Chroogloeocystis siderophila 5.2 s.c.1: one gene and its partner. Each later gene encodes a partner of the first gene's protein in a complex. Links are inferred from orthologs where the notes say so. Each region holds a gene or a part of one and is shown on either strand. Other genes may lie near its edges.

Region 1 (3,187 bases):
CCGGAATTCAAGCCAGAATTTTACAATTGAATGTAAGTCGGCAAAAATTAGAAATTGCGGCTTTTATCCGCGTGGAAACATCTTCGCGTATATTGAAACAGCTATAGCCTAAATAAAGTCACAGTGTTCATCCTCGATCCACTTTAATTTGAATTTTTTGCTGTTCTCCTGACACCACGACTAATATAATTCTTTTGGAGGGTTTTCCCATGACACAACAAAGAGCTAAACGCGTTCCTGCTGGTGTAATTGCTGGCATAGTAGCAGGTGTTCTCGCGGCGGGTGGTGCTGGTACTTGGTGGGCGTTTCGTTCAGCACAAATTCCTAACTCACAGCAGGCGATTACAACGCCTAATTCACCATCAACGAATCCATCAGTTCAGCCAGGGATTAATCAAACCGCGCAAGTTTATTGGTTACGAGATACTGGTACGAGTGTAGAAGTTGTACCAACCTCGTTTACAGTCAACTCCGACCAGCCGAATGTCGTCTTACAAACTGCGTTCGAGCAACTCTTAGCTGGACCTACAAATGATTCTGTCGGCAGCACAATTCCTCCTGGAACGAAGCTACGCAGCGTCAGGGTTCAAAACGATGGAATTCATGTTGATTTGTCGTCAGAGTTTACGAGTGGCGGTGGTAGCGCTTCGATGAGTGGTCGTTTGGCACAAGTTGTTTATACAGCAACAACCCTCGATCCCAATGCTCAAGTATGGATTGATGTCGAAGGTCAAAAATTAGAATATTTAGGTGGTGAAGGCATCGAGCTAAACCAACCACTAACCAGGCAAAGTTTCAATGCGAATTTTCAACTCTAAGTCGCAATCGGATAAATTCTCGCGATTAAACCGTTGTTGGCGGTCGTTAGTAGTTGGTTGTCATGTATTAAGTCGTTAGCGACCAACAGCGCGCAATTCGCGACATAACAGTTAACTACTAATCACTTGTACCATTTGCAAAAAATGGTTGCGTAAATCATGATTATCTAATCCCTACTGCTCGCTTGCTTTGCCAAACGAGCAACTCCAAAGTAAATCAATGTTAGGCGATCGCCACTCATCTACTGATGATTGCTATTCAACACCCGAAACGAATTGGCTTGTTGTTGAATGCGATGGGCAAGACGATCGTATACTACGTTACATAATTCAAAAATTGAATCATCCTCTACACGGTAATACGCCGAGGTTCCGCAACTGCGGCGACTGAGAATTCCCGCTTGCCACATAATTTTTAAATGTTTAGAAACATTTGCTTGACTCGTTTGCGTTGCCTCTACCAATTCTTGCACGCATTTTTCACCATCGCTGAGCAAATGCAGTAGGCGCAGCCGCATCGGTTCGCCAAGCAGGCTGAAGTAATCAGCTACTTGTTGCACAATTTCTGGCGGTACAGGCTTCGCTGACTTCATTAAATTTAACCTAAGAGAACTGCTAAATTTTAGCAATAATCACTCGATGAGCAATAGCGTACATCATCAATCTGGGCTAAGACGCATCAAAGGTTGACCGTATTCAACAGGTTCGCCGTTTTGCACGAGAATTTCCACCACTCGTCCAGAAACTTCAGCTTCGATTTCGTTCATCAGCTTCATCGCCTCAATAATACAGACTGTTTGACCGCTTCTGACGCGATCGCCCACATCGACAAATGAAGGTTCGCCAGGGGAAGGAGCGCGATAAAATGTTCCTACCATCGGAGAAATCACCTCAAGTAATTTCTGGTCTTTTGGTGGCGGTGCAGGAGCTTGCCCAGCACCAAATCCGCTCGTAGCCACGTCACCCCGCGCAACATCTGAGCGATTAGCTGGTGCGGATACCGTTGTAGATGGAGCCAACGAAGGCGATTCTAAACCTACCATCTCTCCTGGTAGCGAACTTGAACCAGGTAGCGATGCATTGCCTATTATGCCAACAGCCTTACGTACTGTTAATTCAAACTCGTCACTTTTGAGCGTGAGTTCTGCAATGTCAGTTTGAGCGATGGTGGCTATAAGTTGCCGGAGTTCATTAAAATCAAGTGGCACAGTTTGTCTGACCCCATTTATTAGCTATTGGCTACGTGTGATGCGCAGTGCGCGATCGCGTGTCTATTCTCGACCTAGATAAGTATCGTTGCGCGTATCGATCCGGATGCGTTCGCCTTGTGAAATAAATAAAGGCACCATCACGGTTGCGCCAGTTTCGACAACGGCGGGTTTTGTTCCACCAGTCGCTGTATCTCCGCGTACGCCAGGATCAGTTTGGACGATTTCTAGCACGACCGAGTTCGGTAATTCGACTTCAAGCACTTGATCGCCCCAACGGATGACATTGACTTCCATGCCATCTTTAAGATATTTAACGCGATCGCCTATTTGGTTAGCATTCAACCTACTTTCCTCGTAGGTTTCCATGTCCATAAAGACGAATTCCTCACCGTCTTTATAAGTATGCTGCATCGTACTTTTTTCTAGATTTGCTTGGGGGACAGTTTCCCCAGCACGAAACGTTCGCTCTACAACGCTGCCACTTTGGACATTTTTTAGCTTAGTTCGAACAAACGCAGAACCCTTGCCTGGTTTGACGTGGAGGAACTCTACCACGCGCCATACGGAGCCATCTAAAACAATCGTGACGCCAGGTCGAAAATCATTACTGGAAATCATGAAGCAATATATTTGCGCAAGACAATTGGCATCTCATTGTACCTCTACAGCGTGGTGCTATAGAAGGGGTCAAAAGATAAAAGGCAGAGGAGATCTGAGGTGCAGAGGAGCCAGTTGCGTGCGGAGGTGTCCTCCGTTGAGCAAACTGGCGTGGGCAGAGGAGAAATAATACACAATTTTCTCTAGTTACTCACCCCTCATTACGTTCTTTTATAAAATTTGAACTTGGAAGTGAACGGCACTGTGGCAAGATTATGAATGAGTTGATACCTCGTCAATTGCAACTGTCAGGCAGACAAGCAATAGGTGAAGGGTAAAAACATAAATCCCAGGTAGCCTATTTGCCTAACTTATATTCATGCCGCATCTGAGCTATCTCATGACAAATTTGAACTACTGGTGGAAAAAAAGCACCATACTATTACTGCTAATCGCGATGTTTTTCAGCACAAGTGTTGCTGGGTGGACTCCCGCCAGCAATGCGGCGTTACCAGCAGGAAATGCGATCACTGATGGCAAAGCGCTATTACGCTACTCGCT
Region 2 (3,247 bases), on another replicon or contig:
GAGGTGGTGCAGCGTTATCAGTACGCCAAATTTCCGGTCAACCGATTAAGTTTGTCGGTGTTGGGGAAAAAGTCGAAGCACTTCAACCGTTTTACCCTGATCGCATGGCGTCGCGAATTCTCGGAATGGGTGATGTCTTAACGCTAGTCGAAAAAGCGCAGGAGGAAATTGACCTTGCGGATGCTGCCAAGATGCAAGAAAAAATTATGGCAGCAAAATTTGACTTTACCGACTTCCTCAAGCAGATGCGGCTGCTAAAGAATATGGGTTCGCTTGGCGGCATCATGAAGCTGATTCCAGGCATGAATAAGTTATCGGAAGATCAACTCAAGCAAGGCGAAACGCAGCTAAAGCGTGCCGAGGCAATGATTAATTCAATGACCGCGCAAGAACGCCGCGATCCTGATTTACTCGCTAGTTCTCCAAGTCGCAGAAAACGGATTGCAAATGGTTCGGGTTACAAAGAAGCCGATGTGAATAAGTTAGTGGGTGATTTCCAGAAAATGCGATCGCTCATGCAACAAATGACGCAAGGCGGCTTCCCTGGAATGCCTGGAATGTTCGGTGACGGTATGGGCAATCCTCTTGCCGCTGCTGGTAATCGTCCTTCCGCACCAGGTTGGCGCGGCTATAGCGGCGGTGGTACAGCCAAGAAGAAGAAAAAGGAAAAGAAGAAAAAAGGGTTTGGTACGCTATAGGGATCAAAGATCGGGAGTCGGAGGTTCAGAGGAAAAATTTGACAACTAAACTCTAGCCCCTCGCTCCTCGCTCCTAATGCATCTTGATGCGGATGGCGAGACTCGAACTCGCAAGGCGTAAGCCACACGCCCCTCAAACGTGCGTGTCTACCAGTTCCACCACATCCGCTTTCGACTAACTATAGATAGTAGCAGATTACGCGCAATTTCGTTGCAGATTTACTGTATGCTGAAGCTACGCGATCGCACTGCCGCTGTAGAGAAGTTCTAGGAGTTAGCGAGAGCAATTATTCTAACTGTTGGTATTGCTGACAAATGCACTTTTCTAAAATACTCATTGCCAATCGGGGAGAAATTGCCCTGCGGATTATTCGTGCCTGTGAAGAAATGGGAATTGCCACTGTTGCAGTTCATTCGACTGTTGACCGCGATTCTCTCCACGTCCAGCTTGCGGATGAAGCGGTATGCATCGGCGAGGCTCCAAGTAGCAAAAGTTATCTAAATATTCCGCGAATTATCGCCGCAGCTTTAACGCGCAACGCCACGGCGATTCACCCAGGGTATGGATTTTTAGCTGAAAATGCCCGATTTGCCGAAATTTGCAGCGATCATCAAATTACATTCATTGGTCCTTCTCCCGAAGCGATTCGCGCGATGGGCGATAAATCAACGGCGAAAGAAACGATGATTCGCGCGGGCGTGCCGATTGTGCCTGGTAGCGATGGCTTACTCAAAGACGAACTCGAAGCGACTGCGATCGCGCGTCAAATTGGCTATCCGGTCATCGTCAAAGCGACAGCAGGCGGTGGCGGACGTGGAATGCGTCTTGTCCGCGACGATAGTGAAATCACCAAACTTTTTTTAGCCGCCCAAGGAGAAGCTGAAGCTGCCTTCGGTAATCCTGGACTATATCTCGAAAAATTTATCGAACGTCCGCGCCATATCGAATTTCAAATTCTTGCAGATAGCTACGGTAACGTGATTCACCTCGGTGAACGCGATTGTTCGATTCAACGCCGTCACCAAAAATTATTAGAAGAAGCACCTAGCCCCGCACTCACTCCTGAACTCCGCGAAAAAATGGGAGAAGCTGCGGTAAAGGCGGCTAAGTCGATTGATTATGTTGGTGCAGGTACAGTGGAATTTCTCCTTGCTCCCAACGGCGAATTTTATTTTATGGAAATGAATACGCGGATTCAAGTTGAGCATCCCGTCACCGAAATGATTACTGGACTTGACTTAGTAGCTGAACAAATTCGCGTAGCCCAAGGTGAAAAACTTCAGTTGACTCAAGACCAAGTTATACTACGCGGTCATGCGATCGAATGTCGCATTAATGCTGAAGACCCAGATCATGACTTTCGTCCGTCTCCAGGTCGGATTAGCGGCTACTTACCACCTGGTGGTCCTGGTGTCCGCATGGATTCTCACGTTTACACCGATTATCAAATTCCTCCCTACTACGATTCATTGATTGCCAAATTAATCGTGTGGGGTCCAGATCGTGCCAGCGCCATTAAACGCATGAAACGTGCTTTACGCGAATGTGCCTTGACTGGCTTGCCCACAACAATCAACTTCCATCAAAGGATTTTAGAAACACCAGAGTTTTTAAAAGGCGACGTCTATACGAACTTTGTCGAACGCGTTATGTTCTCAAGGGGAAATTAGAGGTCAGTGTTCAAGGTTTGCAGGTCAGAAGAGCTTCAATCGCTATTCACTCACCCCTCTTTTCAGTGCAAACGCGTAGCCATTGTCAGTAGTCCTTGCTGACCTAACAGTAGCTCGCGCAGCAAGCTGACAATTCCAAGCCAAATCACAGGAGTAATATCGACTCCGCCGATTGGCGGTACTAGCTTGCGCAAAGGCGCTAAAAAGGGTTCCGTGGTTACAGCAATGACGTTGAAAGGAAAGCGTTTGAGATCAACTTGTGGATACCACGTCAGAACGATGCGGAAAAGAAATAACAAGATCATTAGTCCCAAAACAGAACCAAGAATCCAATTTGTCAGAGTAACAGCGCTCATATCGATATTAGCGGCGAAACAACTCAAAAATTGACTAGTAAGCTGCAAAAGTACCTAAATACTGAAGAAGCACTCCATCGAGACCGAGATGTAGCAACTGAAGTCACGACACTACGGCTACAACCTTTGTTTTTTAATTTTTGTAAATATTTTAGTATTTTAACTAAAAAAGGGTCGTTAGCAGTCTGTGGAGAAATTGTAGCGCGTAAAACTATTTCCACTGTGGCTCATTATTGCTTGTAAAGATGGAGTATTAATCTAAAACAGTACACGATGAGCTTCTCAATGGTGTGACAGAAGATTAAAATTAAGATCGAAGTGTGCAAAAAGGTTGCAAATCTATGACACCCTCTTTAATGAATTTCTTTTATAGTTTGCTTGCAGGACTTTTAATTGTTGTTGTTCCAGCAACAGTTGGTTTGATTTTTATTAGTCAAAAGGATAAAATCCAGCGCTCATAATAGATTTAGGGAGTCTCAACGACTCCCTATCAATTTTACTAACGCGTGCTGTAGTTGTGTC

The links.
Region 2: the proteins of accB (region 1) and accC are in contact, whole or in part, in a solved structure (PDB 8UXZ), measured with the Escherichia coli proteins. The link is inferred for Chroogloeocystis siderophila 5.2 s.c.1 from one-to-one orthologs.

Annotation. Positions count from the first base shown.
Region 1 is NZ_MRCC01000004.1:111,491-114,677, forward strand. The notes cover bases 253-3,110. They hold accB (acetyl-CoA carboxylase biotin carboxyl carrier protein), read right to left. Parts: upstream 2,027-3,110; coding sequence 1,478-2,026; downstream 253-1,477. Other genes in these bases: NIES1031_RS05465 (GerMN domain-containing protein), read left to right, coding at 253-818; NIES1031_RS05470 (ArsR/SmtB family transcription factor), read right to left, coding at 1,061-1,411; efp (elongation factor P), read right to left, coding at 2,090-2,647; NIES1031_RS05485 (peptidylprolyl isomerase), read left to right, coding at 3,027-3,110. Outside these bases: NIES1031_RS05460 (LmeA family phospholipid-binding protein), read left to right, coding at 1-107; more of NIES1031_RS05465, read left to right, coding at 210-252; more of NIES1031_RS05485, read left to right, coding at 3,111-3,187. UniProt on the Escherichia coli protein: This protein is a component of the acetyl coenzyme A carboxylase complex; first, biotin carboxylase catalyzes the carboxylation of the carrier protein and then the transcarboxylase transfers the carboxyl group to form malonyl-CoA.
Region 2 is NZ_MRCC01000005.1:36,838-40,084, reverse strand. The notes cover bases 274-3,191. They hold accC (acetyl-CoA carboxylase biotin carboxylase subunit), read left to right. Parts: upstream 274-1,013; coding sequence 1,014-2,369; downstream 2,370-3,191. Other genes in these bases: psbX (photosystem II reaction center protein PsbX), read left to right, coding at 3,067-3,186; NIES1031_RS06690 (YggT family protein), read right to left, coding at 2,432-2,725; ffh (signal recognition particle protein), read left to right, coding at 274-698. Also shown: more of ffh, read left to right, coding at 1-273. UniProt on the Escherichia coli protein: This protein is a component of the acetyl coenzyme A carboxylase complex; first, biotin carboxylase catalyzes the carboxylation of the carrier protein and then the transcarboxylase transfers the carboxyl group to form malonyl-CoA.